4 regions of the Streptomyces sp. GS7 genome follow, and region 1 is predicted to be linked to each of the others. Evidence: riboswitches for the same ligand, from Rfam matches in the RefSeq annotation. Region 1 holds a riboswitch; each other region holds the start of a gene.

The links. Region 1 has a riboswitch for magnesium ahead of GR130_RS30870 (NRAMP family divalent metal transporter). Riboswitches for the same ligand answer to the same signal wherever they lie in the genome.
Region 2: linked by a shared signal. The riboswitch ahead of GR130_RS25730 (NRAMP family divalent metal transporter) and the one ahead of GR130_RS30870 (NRAMP family divalent metal transporter) in region 1 are both predicted to bind magnesium.
Region 3: linked by a shared signal. The riboswitch ahead of GR130_RS28980 (NRAMP family divalent metal transporter) and the one ahead of GR130_RS30870 (NRAMP family divalent metal transporter) in region 1 are both predicted to bind magnesium.
Region 4: linked by a shared signal. The riboswitch ahead of GR130_RS17345 (NRAMP family divalent metal transporter) and the one ahead of GR130_RS30870 (NRAMP family divalent metal transporter) in region 1 are both predicted to bind magnesium.

What each region holds. Positions count from the first base shown of each region.
Region 1 is NZ_CP047146.1:7,114,225-7,118,667, forward strand. It holds gene recX (recombination regulator RecX) at 1-381, opposite strand, end outside; gene recA (recombinase RecA) at 388-1,509, opposite strand; gene GR130_RS30865 (DUF3046 domain-containing protein) at 1,831-2,025, opposite strand; M-box (ykoK) riboswitch at 2,264-2,436, shown strand; gene GR130_RS30870 (NRAMP family divalent metal transporter) at 2,749-4,398, shown strand; gene GR130_RS30875 (winged helix-turn-helix domain-containing protein) at 4,441-4,443, shown strand, end outside.
Region 2 is NZ_CP047146.1:5,897,334-5,901,776, forward strand. It holds gene pls (epsilon-poly-L-lysine synthase Pls) at 1-633, opposite strand, end outside; gene GR130_RS25725 (hypothetical protein) at 1,071-1,844, opposite strand; M-box (ykoK) riboswitch at 1,991-2,164, shown strand; gene GR130_RS25730 (NRAMP family divalent metal transporter) at 2,468-4,123, shown strand; gene GR130_RS25735 (MgtC/SapB family protein) at 4,212-4,443, shown strand, end outside.
Region 3 is NZ_CP047146.1:6,668,631-6,673,073, forward strand. It holds gene GR130_RS28975 (VOC family protein) at 1-258, opposite strand, end outside; gene GR130_RS28980 (NRAMP family divalent metal transporter) at 438-2,087, opposite strand; M-box (ykoK) riboswitch at 2,385-2,558, opposite strand; gene GR130_RS28985 (LCP family protein) at 3,335-4,443, opposite strand, start outside.
Region 4 is NZ_CP047146.1:3,939,609-3,944,051, reverse strand. It holds gene GR130_RS17350 (hypothetical protein) at 1-381, shown strand, start outside; gene GR130_RS17345 (NRAMP family divalent metal transporter) at 578-2,248, opposite strand; M-box (ykoK) riboswitch at 2,555-2,728, opposite strand; gene GR130_RS17340 (mechanosensitive ion channel family protein) at 3,060-3,698, shown strand; gene GR130_RS17335 (hypothetical protein) at 3,929-4,423, opposite strand.

The DNA.
Region 1 (4,443 bases):
GGCGCCGGCGAACGCCGCGTCGTCGATCAGCCCGACCTCCTCGAAGCGGGACAGCACCTCCTCCGCGGCCTCCTCGGGGATGCCCCGCTCCCGCAGGGCGTCCCCGAGCTGCTTTCGGGTACGCGGGCTCCCGGTGAGCAGGCGCAGGCAGATCGCCCGCGCCTGCTCCTCGGGCGTACGCGGCGGTCCCGACTCGGCCCTCGACGAGAGGGAACCACCGCCGTCCCTTCCGGCCGCGCCGTCCTCGCGGGCGGCGCCGGCCTCATGGGCGGCACCACGCCGGCGAGTGGCGCGGCCCGCCCGGCCGTTACGGTCCTCGGGGTCGCCGGCAGCGCTGCGGAAGGAGTCCTCGCTGCTCGGCCAGTCCGTTCGCCGTGTCATCGCGGGCTAGCTCTTGGCCGCCGCGGCCTTGGTGCCCTTGGCGGCCTTGGGGGCCGCAGCCGGAGCGGCCTTGGCCGGCGCCTCCGCCGCGCCCGCCGCGTCCGCGCCGGGCTCCGCCGCCACGTCCTCCGGCTTCACGCCGATGCCCAGCTTCTCCTTGATCTTCTTCTCGATCTCGTTGGCCAGGTCCGGGTTGTCCTTGAGGAAGTTGCGGGCGTTCTCCTTGCCCTGGCCGAGCTGGTCGCCCTCGTAGGTGTACCAGGCGCCGGACTTGCGGATAAAGCCGTGCTCGACGCCCATGTCGATCAGACCGCCCTCGCGGCTGATGCCCTGGCCGTAGAGGATGTCGAACTCGGCCTGCTTGAAGGGCGGCGCGACCTTGTTCTTGACGACCTTGCAGCGGGTGCGGTTGCCGACCGCCTCGGTGCCGTCCTTCAGGGTCTCGATCCGGCGGATGTCGATCCGGACCGAGGCGTAGAACTTCAGCGCGCGGCCACCGGTCGTGGTCTCCGGCGAGCCGAACATCACGCCGATCTTCTCGCGGAGCTGATTGATGAAGATGGCGGTGGTCTTGGACTGGTTGAGCGCGCTGGTGATCTTGCGCAGCGCCTGGCTCATCAGCCGGGCCTGGAGGCCGACGTGCGAGTCGCCCATCTCACCCTCGATCTCGGCCCGCGGCACCAGGGCGGCGACGGAGTCGATCACGATCAGGTCGAGCGCACCGGAGCGGACCAGCATGTCCGTGATCTCCAGGGCCTGCTCGCCGTTGTCCGGCTGGGAGAGGATCAGGGCGTCGGTGTCCACGCCGAGCTTCCTGGCGTACTCGGGGTCGAGGGCGTGCTCGGCGTCGATGAACGCGACGGAGCCGCCGGCCTTCTGGGCGTTCGCCACGGCGTGCAGGGTCAGGGTCGTCTTACCGGAGGACTCCGGGCCGTAGACCTCGACGACCCGGCCGCGCGGGATGCCGCCGACGCCGAGCGCGACGTCGAGGGCGGTCGATCCGGTGGGGATGACCTCGATGGGTTCGTTGGGCCGCTCCCCCATGCGCATCACGGCGCCCTTGCCGAATTGCCGTTCAATCTGTGCGAGCGCGGCGTCCAGCGCCTTCTCGCGGTCGGTGCCTGCCATGGGTTCCACCCGGTTTGCTTGAGTCGATCGCTTCACGTCCATGACGCTAACGCCTGCCACTGACAATGCGCCCGGACCCGGCTCCGGCCTGTGGATAACCCCGCGAAATGCCCGGGAACCACCCCGGGTCGAGCGCGGGTCACGCGGCCGGATCCCCATGAGAATGGATGTTCGATTTTGGTGTCAAGCACACCACGACACCGCACCGGCAGCCGTCGGTCGCCGCGTCCCGCACGGTCGCGGCGGCAGGAGCGAGCGCAGCGTGCACAGCGGCCGGGGGCCGTCGGCGGCCGGCCACGGAGGGCAGCGGGGGGCCGCCGCTCATTGCTTGTCGGACGGCACGTCCACCGCGACGCAGACCGCCCGCCAGACCTCTTTGGCGCTCCAACCCGCGTCCAGCGCCTCATGGACGGTACGGCCGCCGAGCTCGGACATCACGTGATCGCGCGCGAACGAGTCGGCGTAGCCCGCGCCGAAGTGGTCCGCCATCCGCTGCCAGAACACCGTCAACCGCATGATTCCCGCTCCGCACCCACTCTGATCCGCCTCCGGCTCACGCCGCTCCCCGGCCTTACGGCCAGGGTGCCATTGTCCCGCCTGCCGACCGGCCCGCGCACCGCTCCCCGACTCCCCGGCTCTCCCACGGGACCTCTCCCGCACGCCGCCGTGTGGCGTCCGTCACCCGCTCGGTTAAGTCTCTGCCAAGAACGCGAATCGGGGTCCTGGCGCGGGGCTAGACTCTTAGAGGTTTGAAGAGGCACCTCGTTCGGTGAGGCGTCTTCACGGACACAGGCCACTGATCCCACCCGTCGAGAGACGCTCCGGATCAGGACAGGTCTCCCCGACCTAAGGGGTGACCCCAAGTGGCTTCCCCGGTAAGGGGATTACGCCGTGGAGTGCCAAAGCTCTGACGAGTTGGGGTGAGCCGCCCGGGTATTCCGGTCCGGCCTGCTCCTTGCCGAGTCGTTGCTGACGCGCACCGTTCGCGTCCCGACCGGAAGGAGGCGAGAGACATGGATTGCAGTTGCAGTAGTCCGGGCCATCATCGGCCCGCCGTCCGCCTGTCCTCGCACTCTTCCGGCACGCGGTAACCACCTCCCCTGCGCGGCTTCCCCGCCGCTCCCCGCGCCCGCACGGCCCCGAGCCGTGACGGGTCGCCGTGCTGCGCTCCCGCGCAGGGGGGATGACTGCCGCGTGCCCCCAATACCTCTCCCTCCGGGGGGACTTGGGAGGTACGCCATGACCCACACCACACTCAACGGCAGCTCCGCGGCCACCGCGTCGCGCACCGCCGTTCTCGATGACGCGCACGTAGGCGACATCCGCGGTGCACTGGGCACCATCAAGCTCGACGACACCGCACCCCGCACCGGCCTGTCAGCCAAGCTCAAGACCCTCCTGGCCATCGTCGGCCCCGGCCTGATCGTCATGGTCGGCGACAACGACGCCGGCGCCTTCGCCACCTACGGCCAAGCCGGCCAGAACTACAGCACCCACCTGCTGTGGACCCTCCTCCTGCTCATCCCCGTCCTCTACGTCAACCAGGAAATGGTCCTGCGCCTCGGCGCCGTCACCGGCGTCGGCCACGCCCGCCTCATCCTCGAACGCTTCGGCAAATTCTGGGGCGCCTTCTCCGTCATCGACCTCTTCCTCCTCAACGCCCTCACCCTGGTCACCGAGTTCATCGGCATCACCCTCGCCGCCGGCTACCTGGGGCTGCCCAAGGCCGGTTCGGTGATCCTGGCCGCCGTGGTCATCGTCTCCGCCGCCTTCACCGGCTCCTTCCGCCGGTTCGAGCGCGTGGCCATCTTCCTGTGCGCGGGTTCACTGCTGCTCATCCCGCTGTACTTCATGATCCACCCCAAGACCTCGCAGATGGCCCACGACTTCGTCGTACCCACCATGCCCGGCGGATCGGGTCAGCTGGCCACCGTCATGCTGCTGATCATCGGCATCGTCGGCACCACCGTCGCCCCCTGGCAGCTGTTCTTCCAGCAGTCCTACGTCATCGACAAGCGCATCACCCCCCGCTTCATGCGCTACGAGAAGGCCGACCTGTGGATCGGCATCGCCATCGTCGTCATCGGCGCCGCCGCCATCATGGGCTTCACCGCCACCGCCTTCACCGCAACCAAAGGCTTCGGCAACTTCACCGACGCGGCAGGCATCGCCACCGGCCTCGAAGCCCACGCCGGCAAACTCGCCGGCATCCTCTTCGCCATCGCCCTCCTCGACGCCTCCATCATCGGCGCCTTCGCCGTCTCCCTCTCCACCGCCTACGCCATCGGCGACGTCTTCGGCATCAAGCACTCCCTCCACCGCGGCATCAAAGGCGCCAAGGGCTTCTACGCCATCTACGCCGGAGTGGTGGCCGTCGCCGCCACCATCGTCCTGATCCCCGGCTCCCCCCTCGGCCTGCTCACCGAAGGCGTCCAGACCCTCGCCGGCGTCCTCCTCCCCTCCGCCACCGTCTTCCTCCTCCTGCTCTGCAACGACCGCACCGTCCTCGGCCCCTGGACCAACGGCCCCAAAACCAACGCCTTCACCGCCACCGTCGTCGGCGTCCTGGTCACCCTCTCGATCATCCTGACCGCCTCCGTCCTCTTCCCGGACATCAGCGCCACCGCGATCCTCGACATCATGGCCGCCTGCGGCATCGCCGGGGTGCTGGTCGCCGGGTACGCGTTCACCAGGCGCCGTACGGGCACCAAGGAGGACCCCATCGACCGTACGGGCCGGGACAGTTGGCGGATGCCGCCGCTGGAGACGCTGAGCAGGCCGGTGATGTCCTCCGCCCGCAGGATCGGTATGGGTGCCCTGCGGACGTATCTGCTCATCGCGATGGTCCTGGTCGTCGTCAAGATCGTTCAGGTTGCGCTCGCGCAGTGAGCGCGCGCACCGCCGCAGCCGCCGAACCCAAGGAGCAGATCCATG
Region 2 (4,443 bases), 1.2 Mb from region 1:
GGCGACGGACAGGCCGGCCAGCACCCGGTCGCCGGGGCCCAGCGGCCGGTCCTGGAGGAACAGCGCGGCCTCGGCGTCGACGAACGCGGCGGCGGAGCGGTGGCTGACGGCCACGCCCTTGGGCGCGCCGGTCGAACCCGACGTGAAGATGATCCAGGCGTCGTCCTCGGGACCGGGGAGCCGCTGCGCTCCCAGGGGCCGGGCCAGGCCCGGCGGCTGGGGGTTCGGTCCGAGGACACCGCAGACGGCGGCCTCCCGGAAGACGGTGGCGGCCCGCTCGTCCGGGTCGTCGGCGTCGACGGGTACGTAGGCGGCGCCGCTGCGCAGGATGGCGAGGATCGACAGGTACAGCTCCGCGGTACCGGACGGCACCCGGACTCCCACGCGGTCGCCGGGGCCGATCCCGTAATCCCTGAGCTGCCGTGCGCGGCGTTCGGTCTCGATACACAGGTCGCGGTAGGTGATCACCTCGGAGCCCGTGTCCAAGGCGGTCGCCTGGGGGTGTGCGGCGGCGGTTGCGTCAAGCACGTCGAGCAGGGTCCGCGGGTGCGGGGTGGTGGCCGTGCGGTATACGGCCCGGTCGGGCAGGTGCTCTGGTTGCTCGAAGGATGATTCGAGAAGGGGCGACGACATCGATATGCCTCTGTTGTTCGGTGCCGGTGGGTGAAAGACCCTCGGACGTTCGCCCCTACAGATGCCGCTGACCAGGCGCGAGGTTCGCGTGCCGGACCAGAAATCCGCAAATCGAACATGTTGTGAACACGCCCGCCCGCCGCTTCGGCAGGCGGCACCGCGTGACAGCCCCTTACCCCTGACCGCCGCGTTAGGAAAAATTGACTTGCTACGGGGGTTGTTTTCGGGCCGTGACGACCCATCAGTACAAAATCGCAGGTCAGGGGCGCGCTGGCGATCGGTTACGGCCTCACCGGTCAAGCCTTGGCCAATAGATTGCGCAACCGCGCAATTATTCATTGAGTTCTCATGGCCGCCTCATGAACCTGTCACCACGACGCCATACCCTCGAAACGCCGCAGTCACACCTCCGTCCGCCAAATCTCTGCGGACCCCGGCTACTTGAAGATGTTCACGGCGCGGGCCACGACCAGGACGACGGTCAGCAGCGAGACCGCCGACTGCAGCAGCATCAGCATCTTGGCCCAGCGGGTGAGCGGCATCACGTCGGTCGGGCTGAAGGCGGTGGCGTTGGTGAAGGAAAGGTAGAGGTAGTCAGGGAACTGCGGTTCCCAGTGCTCCGGCGCCAGCTCCGGTGTCTGCATCTGCGGGAAGAGGAAGTCGGGATAGGTCCGCTCGGCGTGTATCCGCGCGACCGGGCCGCCGCGGTCCCACTCCCAGTACCAGAGCGCGAAGACGATCACGTTCGTCAGCCAGATACTGCCGCCGGTCGCCAGCAGCGGACCCGCGTCACTGCCCTCGGTCCCGCGCACCAGACCGATCACCAGATGCACCGCGGACCAGCCGTTCGCCGCGCTGATCATCGCGATCAGCACCAGCCCGGCCCACCGGTAGAGCGTCGAGCCCCGTTCGATCCGGTACGGGTTGGCCGCGACCAGCGCGATCAGCAGCGCGGTCTCCAGGGTCGGCAGCAGCCACTCCGGATGGATCGCCAGCCGCTCCGGCAGCGTGAACTGCAACGCCACCGCCGCCAGCACCGCCAGTGTCGAGGGCCAGCGCGGTTCGCCCTTGGTCACCCGCCGCCAGGCGGGCAGCAGCCGGCGGCCCGCCTCCTCTATGCCCGTGACGGCGGGCGCCAGCAGCGCCTCGATACGGGCCAGCCGCTCGGAGTCGACGTTGCCCGGTCGGCCGGGCTCGGGGTGGTGGGACATGCGGCTCATGCTCGCCGCCGGCCGCGGGGGGTGTCCAGCACCCGAACTGTGGGGGAGCCCACTACCGACCGCCGGGTTAAGAGTCAGTCAACAGGTTGCGTTGCCGCGCAAGTGTGGGTCTACACTCGTACAGGTTTGAAGCGAAGAGGTCACCTCGTTCGGTGAGGCGTCTTCACGGACACAGGCCACTGATCCCACCCGTCGAGAGACGCTCCGGATCAGGACAGGTCTCCCCGGCCCAAGGGGTGACCCCAAGTGGCTGCCCTCGCGAAGGGGATTACGCCGTGGAGTGCCAAAGCTCTGACGAGTTGGGGTGAGCCAGTCGACGGAGACTGGTCCGCTCCTTGCCGAGTCGACGACGGCGCACCAGGCGCCCCGGCCGGAAGGAGGCGAGAGACATGGATTGCAGTTGCAGTAGTCCGGGCCATCATCGGCCCGCCGTCCGCCTGTCCTCGCACTCTTCCGGCACGCGGTAACCACCTCCCCTGCGCGGCTTCCCCGCCGTGTCACGCCCCGTATGGCCAGGCGCCATCACGGGTTGCCGTGCTGCGCTCCCGCGCAGGGGGGATGACTGCCGCGTGCCCCCAATACCTCTCCCTCCGGGGGGACTTGGGAGGTACGCCATGACCCACACGACCGTCCGCACCGCGGTCCCGACCCAGCGCCCCACCGCCGTTCTCGATGACGCACACGTAGGCGACATCCGCGGTGCACTGGGCACCATCAAGCTCGACGACACCGCACCCCGCACCGGCCTGTCAGCCAAGCTCAAGACCCTCCTGGCCATCGTCGGCCCCGGCCTGATCGTCATGGTCGGCGACAACGACGCCGGCGCCTTCGCCACCTACGGCCAAGCCGGCCAGAACTACAGCACCCACCTGCTGTGGACCCTCCTCCTGCTCATCCCCGTCCTCTACGTCAACCAGGAAATGGTCCTGCGCCTCGGCGCCGTCACCGGCGTCGGCCACGCCCGCCTCATCCTCGAACGCTTCGGCAAATTCTGGGGCGCCTTCTCCGTCATCGACCTCTTCCTCCTCAACGCCCTCACCCTGGTCACCGAGTTCATCGGCATCACCCTCGCCGCCGGCTACCTGGGGCTGCCCAAGGCCGGTTCGGTGATCCTGGCCGCCGTGGTCATCGTCTCCGCCGCCTTCACCGGCTCCTTCCGCCGGTTCGAGCGCGTGGCCATCTTCCTGTGCGCGGGGTCACTGCTGCTCATCCCGCTGTACTTCATGATCCACCCCAAGACCTCGCAGATGGCACACGACTTCGTCGTACCCACCATGCCCGGCGGATCGGGTCAGCTGGCCACCGTCATGCTGCTGATCATCGGCATCGTCGGCACCACCGTCGCCCCCTGGCAGCTGTTCTTCCAGCAGTCCTACGTCATCGACAAGCGCATCACCCCCCGCTTCATGCGCTACGAGAAGGCCGACCTGTGGATCGGCATCGCCATCGTCGTCATCGGCGCCGCCGCCATCATGGGCTTCACCGCCACCGCCTTCACCGCAACCAAAGGCTTCGGCAACTTCACCGACGCGGCAGGCATCGCCACCGGCCTCGAAGCCCACGCCGGCAAACTCGCCGGCATCCTCTTCGCCATCGCCCTCCTCGACGCCTCCATCATCGGCGCCTTCGCCGTCTCCCTCTCCACCGCCTACGCCATCGGCGACGTCTTCGGCATCAAGCACTCCCTCCACCGCGGCATCAAAGGCGCCAAGGGCTTCTACGCCATCTACGCCGGAGTGGTGGCCGTCGCCGCCACCATCGTCCTGATCCCCGGCTCCCCCCTCGGCCTGCTCACCGAAGGCGTCCAGACCCTCGCCGGCGTCCTCCTCCCCTCCGCCACCGTCTTCCTCCTCCTGCTCTGCAACGACCGCACCGTCCTCGGCCCCTGGACCAACGGCCCCAAAACCAACGCCTTCACCGCCACCGTCGTCGGCGTCCTCGTCACCCTCTCCATCATCCTGACCGCCTCCGTCCTCTTCCCGGACATCAGCGCCACCACCATCCTCGACATCATGGCCGCCTGCGGCATCGCCGGAGTCCTCGCGATCGGCTACGCGGAGGTCCGCCGCCGGAACAAGGGCTGGGCCCTCAGCGGCCGGCCGATCGACCGCAGCGGCAAGGACGACTGGCGGATGCCGCCGCTGGAGACCCTGCCGAAGCCGATCTTCTCCACCGGCCGCAAGATCGGCATGGGTGCCCTGCGGACGTATCTGCTCATCGCGATGGCCCTGGTCGTCCTCAAGATCGTCGAGGTCGCGCTGCACCAGTAGGGCGCCCAACGCCCGCTCCCCCGCTCCCTGTCCAGGAGCAACCGTCCTGTCCCGCACTCGTGGTCCCGGCCACCGAAGGAGGTGCACCATGCACACCCTCACCATCATCGACTTCCTGATCCGGCTCGCCACCGGCGTCGCCTGTGGAGCGCTGATCGGCGTCGAGCGCCAATGGCGTGCCCGGATGGCGGGGCTGCGCACCAACGCCCTGGTGGCCGCGGGCGCGACCCTCTTCGTCCTCTACAGCACGGCCGTCGGCGACTCGGGCAGCCCAACCCGGGTGGCGTCCTACGTCGTCTCCGGTATCGGCTTCCTCGGCG
Region 3 (4,443 bases), 450 kb from region 1:
TCTGAGGCGGTCGGCGAGGGCGTCGATGTCCCGCACGCGCAGTGCGGGGTGGGTGCGGGTGCCGGGTCCGGGGGTCTCGATGCCGAGATGGAGTTGGGCGCTGCCGTGTTCGCCGGTGAGCCAGCAGCCGCCGCGGACCGCGAGCACCGGCGGCCCGGTGACTTCCCGCATGCCGAGTAGTTCGGCGTAGAAGGTGCGCAGCGTCGCCCCGCATCCGGCGGGGGCGGTGAGCCGTATGTCGTCGAGCGTGACAAACATGGGGGTCACTTCCAAAAGGCTTTGAACAGCTGGAGTTGAGGTGTCAGGCGCCGGTGTGCCGGCCGGCCTCAAGGTGGCGGCAGACGGCGTCGCCGGTCACGGTGTGCCGGTGGGCGTGCGGGAATCGGGGCTGGCGGTGCCCTCCCGGGGCGGGGCAACCCGCCCCGGGAGGAGGGTCGTTACTGCCCGAGGGCGACCTGGACGATCTTGATGACGACCAGGATCATCGCGATGAGCAGGTAGGTGCGCAGGGCGCCCATGCCGATTTTGCGGGTGGTGGACAGGGTGGGCTTGGTGAGGGTGTCCAGTGGTGGCATCCGCCAGGCGTCGCGGCCGGTGCGGTCGATGGGGTCTTCGTTGGTCGCGGTGCGGCGGCGGGTGAAGGAGTACCCGGCGGCCAGGACGCCCAGGACGCCGCAGGCGGCCATGATGTCGATGATCGTCTGGGAGCTGATGTCGGGGAAGAGGACGGAGGCGGTCAGGATGATGGACAAGGTGACCAGGACGCCGACCACCGCCGTGGTGAAGGCGTTGGTCTTCGGGCCGTTGACCCAGGGGCCCAGGACGGCCTTGTCGTTGCACAGCAGCAGCAGGAAGACGGAGGCGGACGGCAGCAGGACACCGGCCAGGGTCTGCACGCCCTGGGTGAGCAGACCGAGCGGGGAGCCGGGGATCAGCACGATCACGGCGGCCACGGCCACCACTCCGGCGTAGATGGCGTAGAAGCCCTTGGCGCCCTTGACGCCGCGGTGGAGGGAGTGCTTGATGCCGAAGACGTCGCCGATGGCGTAGGCGGTGGAGAGGGAGACGGCGAAGGCGCCGATGATGGAGGCGTCGAGGAGGGCGATGGCGAAGAGGATGCCGGCGAGTTTGCCGGCGTGGGCTTCGAGGCCGGTGGCGACGCCTGCCGCGTCGGTGAAGTTGCCGAAGCCCTTGGTTGCGGTGAAGGCGGTGGCGGTGAAGCCCATGATGGCGGCGGCGCCGATGACGACGATGGCGATGCCGATCCACAGGTCGGCCTTCTCGTAGCGCATGAAGCGGGGGGTGATGCGCTTGTCGATGACGTAGGACTGCTGGAAGAACAGCTGCCAGGGGGCGACGGTGGTGCCGACGATGCCGATGATCAGCAGCATGACGGTGGCCAGCTGACCCGATCCGCCGGGCATGGTGGGTACGACGAAGTCGTGGGCCATCTGCGAGGACTTGGGGTGGATCATGAAGTACAGCGGGATGAGCAGCAGTGACCCCGCGCACAGGAAGATGGCCACCCGCTCGAACCGGCGGAAGGAGCCGGTGAAGGCGGCGGAGACGATGACCACGGCGGCCAGGATCACCGAACCGGCCTTGGGCAGCCCCAGGTAGCCGGCCGCGAGGGTGATCCCGATGAACTCCGTGACCAGGGTGAGGGCGTTGAGCAGGAACAGGTCGATGACGGAGAACGCGCCCCAGAACTTCCCGAACCGCTCCAGGATGAGGCGGGCGTGCCCCACGCCGGTGACGGCGCCGAGCCGCAGCACCATCTCCTGGTTCACATACAGCACCGGCACCAACAGCAGAAGCGTCCACAACAGACTCGTGCCGTAGTTCTGCCCGGCCTGCCCGTACGTGGAAAACGCGCCCGCGTCGTTGTCACCGACCATCACGATCAGGCCGGGCCCGACTATCGCGAGCAGGGTCTTGAGCTTGGCGGACAGCCCTTGGCGGGGCGCGGTGTCGTCCACCCTGATGGTGCCCAGCGCGCCACGGATGTCGCCGACATGGGCGTCGTCGAGCACCGCCGTGCGCTGCGACGGAGTCGACGGTGTGGCGGTGGTGGTGAGGTTGGTCATGAGAGCCTCCCGGGTCCCCCGGCGGGGGAGGTTGGGGGTACGCAGCAGCAATCCCCCCTGCGAGCGCGCAGCGCAGCGACCCGGGACGGCCGGTGGCCGTACGGGTGCCAAGGCAGGTGGGGGAAGGCGCAGGGAAGGTGGTTACCGCGTACCGGAGGTCGGAGATGACATACGGATACGGGGCCAACTGTGGCCCGGACTACTGCAGTTGCCGTCCATGTCTCTCGCCTCCTTCTGGCCGGGGCGCACGCGGACGCCGAGCGGACACAGCAAAGAGCGCACCAGTCCCTGATGACCGGCTCACCCCAACTCGTCAGAGCTTTGGCACTCCACGGCGTAATCCCCTTGCCGGGGAAGCCACTTGGGGTCACCCCTTAGGCCGGGGAGACCTGTCCTGAACCTGGGCGTCTCTCGACGTCGTGGGGTCAGTGGCCTGTGTCCGTGAAGACGCCTCACCGAACGAGGTGCTTCCATTCGTTCAAACGGCGAAAACTCTACCCGCACACTTGCGGGGTTACGCAAGCGCTTGGCTCAGTCTTGACCAAGCCTCGGCGAGTGCAGCGGCCCATGGACATGCGGCACCAGCGCCAGGGCACCGTTTCGCCCCTTTTTGCCACATGGTTCCACAGGGGCACGCGAACCGCTTCACGCGCCGGGAAAGCCATCAACGAGCCTGCGGCGAAAGCCTCGCGGGCACCGGGCACTGGCGCCTTGCTTCGTCGCCCCGCAAGCCGGCGCCTATGTGCCCAACCCCCAGAAGGGGCGAAACGGTTCGCGGATCGAGGGCAGTCAAGCTCACGTCAATGCGTGGCGTTCATGCGCACACGGCCTCCGGCTCCCAGGGCCGGAACCGTCCTGACGCCACCTGTCATCCGGAGCCCTGACCGAGCCGGTCACCACGCTGCCGACACCACGAGACCACGACACCACTACGGAGGTGCCGCCACGCCCTTCCCGTCCCCCCTGCTGCCGGCACGCGCCGAGCGGATCACCGACCGCACCCCGCCCGCTGCCGCCGATCCCGTCGTCCTCGCGACCGTGCACGCGGTCTGCGACCAGGACGCCGAAGCGCGTGTCCGAGACCGGCTCGCGCAGGCACTCGGCGCCCACGGCATCGGACCCCACGCCCTCCGCACCCGTCCGGCGAGTCCCGAACCCGTGCTCGTGGAAGCCGACTTCACGACCGAGGGGGCGGTCAAGAACGCACCATCGCACTCGACATCGCACCGCTCGGCATCGAACGAGGGTCAGTTGACGCAGGGGACGCCCCCGGCCGTCACCGCGTTCTTCTCGTAGTCGTCGTCCGACGGATCCGACGACGAAGTCGACGCCGAACTCCGGTCGGGGCTCGTGGCGGACGAGGCGGATGTCGCACCGGTGAAGTCCTGGCCGAGTGTGACCCGGACGTGGCCGGCCTGGATCTGCGCGTCGGGCGCCGGCGCTGCGGTCACACCGAGCTTCGTCGCGATCTGCCGGGCCGCGGCCTGGGCACCCTGCCCGTACGTGACCGTGACGTGCGACTGCGGCGCGGTGTTGGATGCCTGGCCCTCCGTGTAGCCCAGCGCCTTGAGGGCCTTGAGTTCCTCGGAGGCGGCACCCGTCTTGCCTGAGCCGTTGAAGACGTCGACGGTGGCGGGTGCGGCCTTCGCGGAGGACTGGGAGTCCGACGCACCGCCCTTCGCGCCGGGCGACGCCGCCGGGCCCTCGTGGAACGCGTCCTGCACCAGTCGGCGCATCTGCTCCACGTCCACGATCTGCACCTGTTCGTTGTTCTGCATCGCGGAATGCCCGGCCGGAAGGGTGTGGAAGACGACGTTCCCACCGGTGAGGTTGGTGGCCTGCTGGGCGAAGTCGATCGGATTGAGCTTGCTGTCGATGACCAGGTCCTTCTTCATCACGCCGTAGAGACCCTGCATCTTGCCCAGGTCCGTGAAGACGCCCTGGGTCTTGAGCTTGTGGGTGATCGACGAGATGAACGCCTGCTGGCGGTGGGTGCGGTCGATGTCGTTGTTGGGCAACCCGTGCCGCTGGCGGACGAAGGCCAGGGCCTGCTTGGCGTTGAGCTGCTGCGGTCCGGCGGGGAAGTCGGCGCCTGAGTACCGGTCCTTCACCGGGTGCTTGAGGCAGACGTCGATCGGCTTGAGCTGGTCAGCGATGTCGTAGAAGCCGATCAGGTTGACCTCGGCGAAGTGGTCGATCGGGACGCCGAGGAGGTTCTGCACGGTGGCCAGCGTCGCCGCCCGCCCCGCCTCCCGGCTGTCCGCCTCCAGCTTGGCGCCCTTCTCCCCCTGTGCGGACAGCTTCTCCCGGCGCCCCTCGTAGGCGTTGCCGTACGCCTCCTTGATCTTGTGGTGCC
Region 4 (4,443 bases), 3.2 Mb from region 1:
GTGCGCGACGGCGACGGCGACGTCACCTACGCCCGACAGACCACGGGCCCCTCAACGGTCTTCGCCGAGCCTCAGATCCACGCCTGGTACCGGCTGAAGAACGACACCGTCGAACCGCTCAACCGAGAAGCAGCCTCGGGTCTGCGAGGCAAGCAGGCGGTGACGCTCACCGCGTACCAGAAACTGGTGCACGACCGCTATGCGGACAAGCTGCCGGGGTCCGCATACGACCGCAAGGGACTGGCCGGCGGGTACGGCCTGGCGTCTTCTGAGCCCCCGACTCCCCTGCTCCTCGGCGGCTCAGGCGCGGCAGCAGCCATGCTGGCCGGCGGCGCGATCGTAGTACTGCGCGCCAAACGCAGGCGATCACAGATGAGTTGAACAACCCACGCTGACAGGGTGTTTCGACGCCCGGAACCCGACTGAAACCAACCCCTGAGGACTCTGCTCCGGATTCCCATCATCTGGGTCCGGTGCCGGAGTCTCCCCTCCACCCGCGTCCGTTCCTCCCCTCCGGGCGCGGGTGGGCAGCGGGCGTGCGCCCGGGGCGGGTCAACTCGCCCCGGGCGCACGGCGTTCACTGCCCGAGGGCGACCTGGACGATCTTGATGACGACCAGGATCATCGCGATGAGCAGGTAGGTGCGCAGGGCGCCCATGCCGATTTTGCGGGTGGTGGACAGGGTGGGCTTGGTGAGGGTGTCCAGTGGTGGCATCCGCCAGGCGTCGCGGCCGGTGCGGTCGATGGGGTCTTCGTTGGTCGCGGTGCGGCGGCGGGTGAAGGAGTACCCGGCGGCCAGGACGCCCAGGACGCCGCAGGCGGCCATGATGTCGATGATCGTCTGGGAGCTGATGTCGGGGAAGAGGACGGAGGCGGTCAGGATGATGGACAAGGTGACCAGGACGCCGACCACCGCCGTGGTGAAGGCGTTGGTCTTCGGGCCGTTGACCCAGGGGCCCAGGACGGCCTTGTCGTTGCACAGCAGCAGCAGGAAGACGGAGGCGGACGGCAGCAGGACACCGGCCAGGGTCTGCACGCCCTGGGTGAGCAGACCGAGCGGGGAGCCGGGGATCAGCACGATCACGGCGGCCACGGCCACCACTCCGGCGTAGATGGCGTAGAAGCCCTTGGCGCCCTTGACGCCGCGGTGGAGGGAGTGCTTGATGCCGAAGACGTCGCCGATGGCGTAGGCGGTGGAGAGGGAGACGGCGAAGGCGCCGATGATGGAGGCGTCGAGGAGGGCGATGGCGAAGAGGATGCCGGCGAGTTTGCCGGCGTGGGCTTCGAGGCCGGTGGCGACGCCTGCCGCGTCGGTGAAGTTGCCGAAGCCCTTGGTTGCGGTGAAGGCGGTGGCGGTGAAGCCCATGATGGCGGCGGCGCCGATGACGACGATGGCGATGCCGATCCACAGGTCGGCCTTCTCGTAGCGCATGAAGCGGGGGGTGATGCGCTTGTCGATGACGTAGGACTGCTGGAAGAACAGCTGCCAGGGGGCGACGGTGGTGCCGACGATGCCGATGATCAGCAGCATGACGGTGGCCAGCTGACCCGATCCGCCGGGCATGGTGGGTACGACGAAGTCGTGGGCCATCTGCGAGGACTTGGGGTGGATCATGAAGTACAGCGGGATGAGCAGCAGTGACCCCGCGCACAGGAAGATGGCCACCCGCTCGAACCGGCGGAAGGAGCCGGTGAAGGCGGCGGAGACGATGACCACGGCGGCCAGGATCACCGAACCGGCCTTGGGCAGCCCCAGGTAGCCGGCCGCGAGGGTGATCCCGATGAACTCCGTGACCAGGGTGAGGGCGTTGAGCAGGAACAGGTCGATGACGGAGAACGCGCCCCAGAACTTCCCGAAGCGTTCGAGGATGAGGCGGGCGTGGCCGACGCCGGTGACGGCGCCGAGGCGCAGGACCATCTCCTGGTTCACGTACAGCACCGGCACCAACAGCAGAAGCGTCCACAACAGAATCGTGCCGTAGTTCTGGCCGGCCTGCCCGTACGTGGAAAACGCGCCCGCGTCGTTGTCACCGACCATCACGATCAGGCCGGGCCCGACTATCGCGAGCAGGGTCTTGAGCTTGGCGGACAGCCCTTGGCGGGGCGCGGTGTCGTCCAATTTGATGGTGCCCAGCGCGCCACGGATGTCGCCGACATGGGCGTCGTCGAGCACCGCCGTGCGCGATGCCGCAGCAGGGGCCGTGGTGGTCGGTTCGGCGGACGGTTCGGTGGTCAGTTCTGTGGTCATGACGGGCCTCCCGCCTCCCCCGGCAAGGGGAGGCGATCGGGGGCATGCGGCGGCCACTTGCCGCACCGGGGCGCGGCCCACCCGCCCGCAGCGGCACAGGGCCGCATGGGGCTGGGCGAGCGCGTGTGGGTGATGGTGCGTGAGAAGTGTCGCTACGGCATGCCGGAGACGGGCGAGGTCGATCGGATGCGGGGCCGACTGTGGCCCGGACTACTACAACCGCAGTCCATGTCTCTCGCCTCCCCCCGGCCGGGGCGCCACCATGGCGCCATACGACTCGGCAAAGAGCAGACCGGCCTCGTGACCGGTTCACCCCAACTCGTCAGAGCTTTGGCACTGCACGGCGTAATCCCCTTGCCGGGGAAGCCACTTGGGGTCACCCCTTGGGCCGGGGAGACCTGTCCTGACCCTGGGCGTCTCTCGACGTCGTGGGGTCAGTGGCCTGTGTCCGCGCAGACGCCTCACCGAACGAGGTGCCTTCTTCAAACCTCCAGGAGCATAGCCCACCAATTGCGCAACCGAGCAATCGAGCATCCGGTGGAGGACCTCATCGCCGGGTGACCGCCCGCAGAGGCCGTCGCACCCGGACCACGTCGACGCAACGCCTCCCCCCGACCCGGCTCGCACCCCCTCCACCAGCGCCAGACCAAACGCCCTACCAGCAGCAGGGCGGGAATCCCGGCCCCGCGGGCATGGGTAGTCTGCTCCGCGACACCCACACCACGGAATCGAACACGGGGGCACAGCAGTGGGTCATGCGCACAACGCCGCGGGCGGCACCGCCGTCGGGCACCGGTTGCACTGGCGAGGAGTGATCCGGACCAGGCGGGCCGTCATCACCACATCGCTCGCTCTCGGCGGGCTCGTCGTGTCGCTCAACTTCGGCGGACTCCTGGGGAGCCCGGACAGCCACCAGTCACTGGGCTCCCGGGTGATCGCCGGCATCAGCGCCGGAGTCTTCCTCGTAGGCGCGCTGATCGCCGTGCGCGGAGCCACGGACGATCTGGTGAAACTGCTGACCGGGCGGATCAGCGACAACCGCTCCGCCGCGTTGCGGGTGATCTGCCTGCTGTCCGGATACGCGCTGGTGATCCTGGGCGCACTCAGCCTGGTCCGGGTGCCGTGGGGCAAGCTGCTGCTGGGTGGTGCGCTGACCGGCGTGATCCTGGGCATCGCCGCCCAGCCGGTGCTCGGCAACATCTTCGCCGGACTGGTCCTGCTGGTCGCGCACCCGTTCACGATCGGCGAGCGGATCACCATCCAGTCAGGTCCGCTGGGCGGCCGGATCGAGGGCGAGGTAACAGACATGACCCTGCTGTTCGTCGAACTCCACACGGACGACGGCAAGACGCTCCTGCCCAACAACGCCGTCCTCGGGGCAGCCATCGGCCGCCCCGGCCGCGAGGCTCCCACGACTGGGAAGGCACTCCAGGAACGGTCCGCGGTCTAGCAGGTCCGCCGCGCGCCGCAGCCGTTTGTTGTATCCGCGCTGGTCATCACCGTCACGAACAGCGCGGTCGCGAGGGTGTCCGGATCGGCGTGCACCGAGCCTCCGGCTTCGAAGTCGGGCGGGCGCCGAAGCCTGGAGGAGGCGGTGAAGGACCGCGAAGCACTGGGGTACGGAGCCCACGTGCTGGTACGAGTCCAAGCGCTGGCGCGGCGCCCAGCGGCGGGGACGGATCACTCAGCGAGTTCGAACCTGTCGGCGATCCGCTCGATCAGCGGCAGGTGCTCCTCCCACGTCGCGCTTCCCATGCCGAGCACGAAGGCGGCGTTCCCCCGCACCGCGAAGTACTCACGCGTCCGGCGGCTGACCGTTGCGCCGCCGGTGCCGCTGGTGACGCCGGTGACGCCGGTGACGCCGGTGACGCCGGTGACGAAGTCCAGTGCCACTCCCGCTTGTCCGGCGAACCGGACCTCAGTGCGGGTGAAGTCTTCGTAGCCATGGGCTGCGAGCCTTTCCTGAGCCTTGTCGGCGACGCCGGCCGCGGTCAGGCCGTTGGCAGACAGCTTGAAGACGATGAGGTTCCGGCCTGGGCCGCCCGTGGCCCGCAGGATCTCCGGCCCGTTGGCCGGAACGGGAGGCAGCGCCTCCCAATCCTCCGGCACGTACAGAACCGCCCCATAGGGGACGATCTTGATTGCCTTCCAGGGGGCATTGCTGGCGTCGGACATGCGCGGTCCTTCCAGATCGG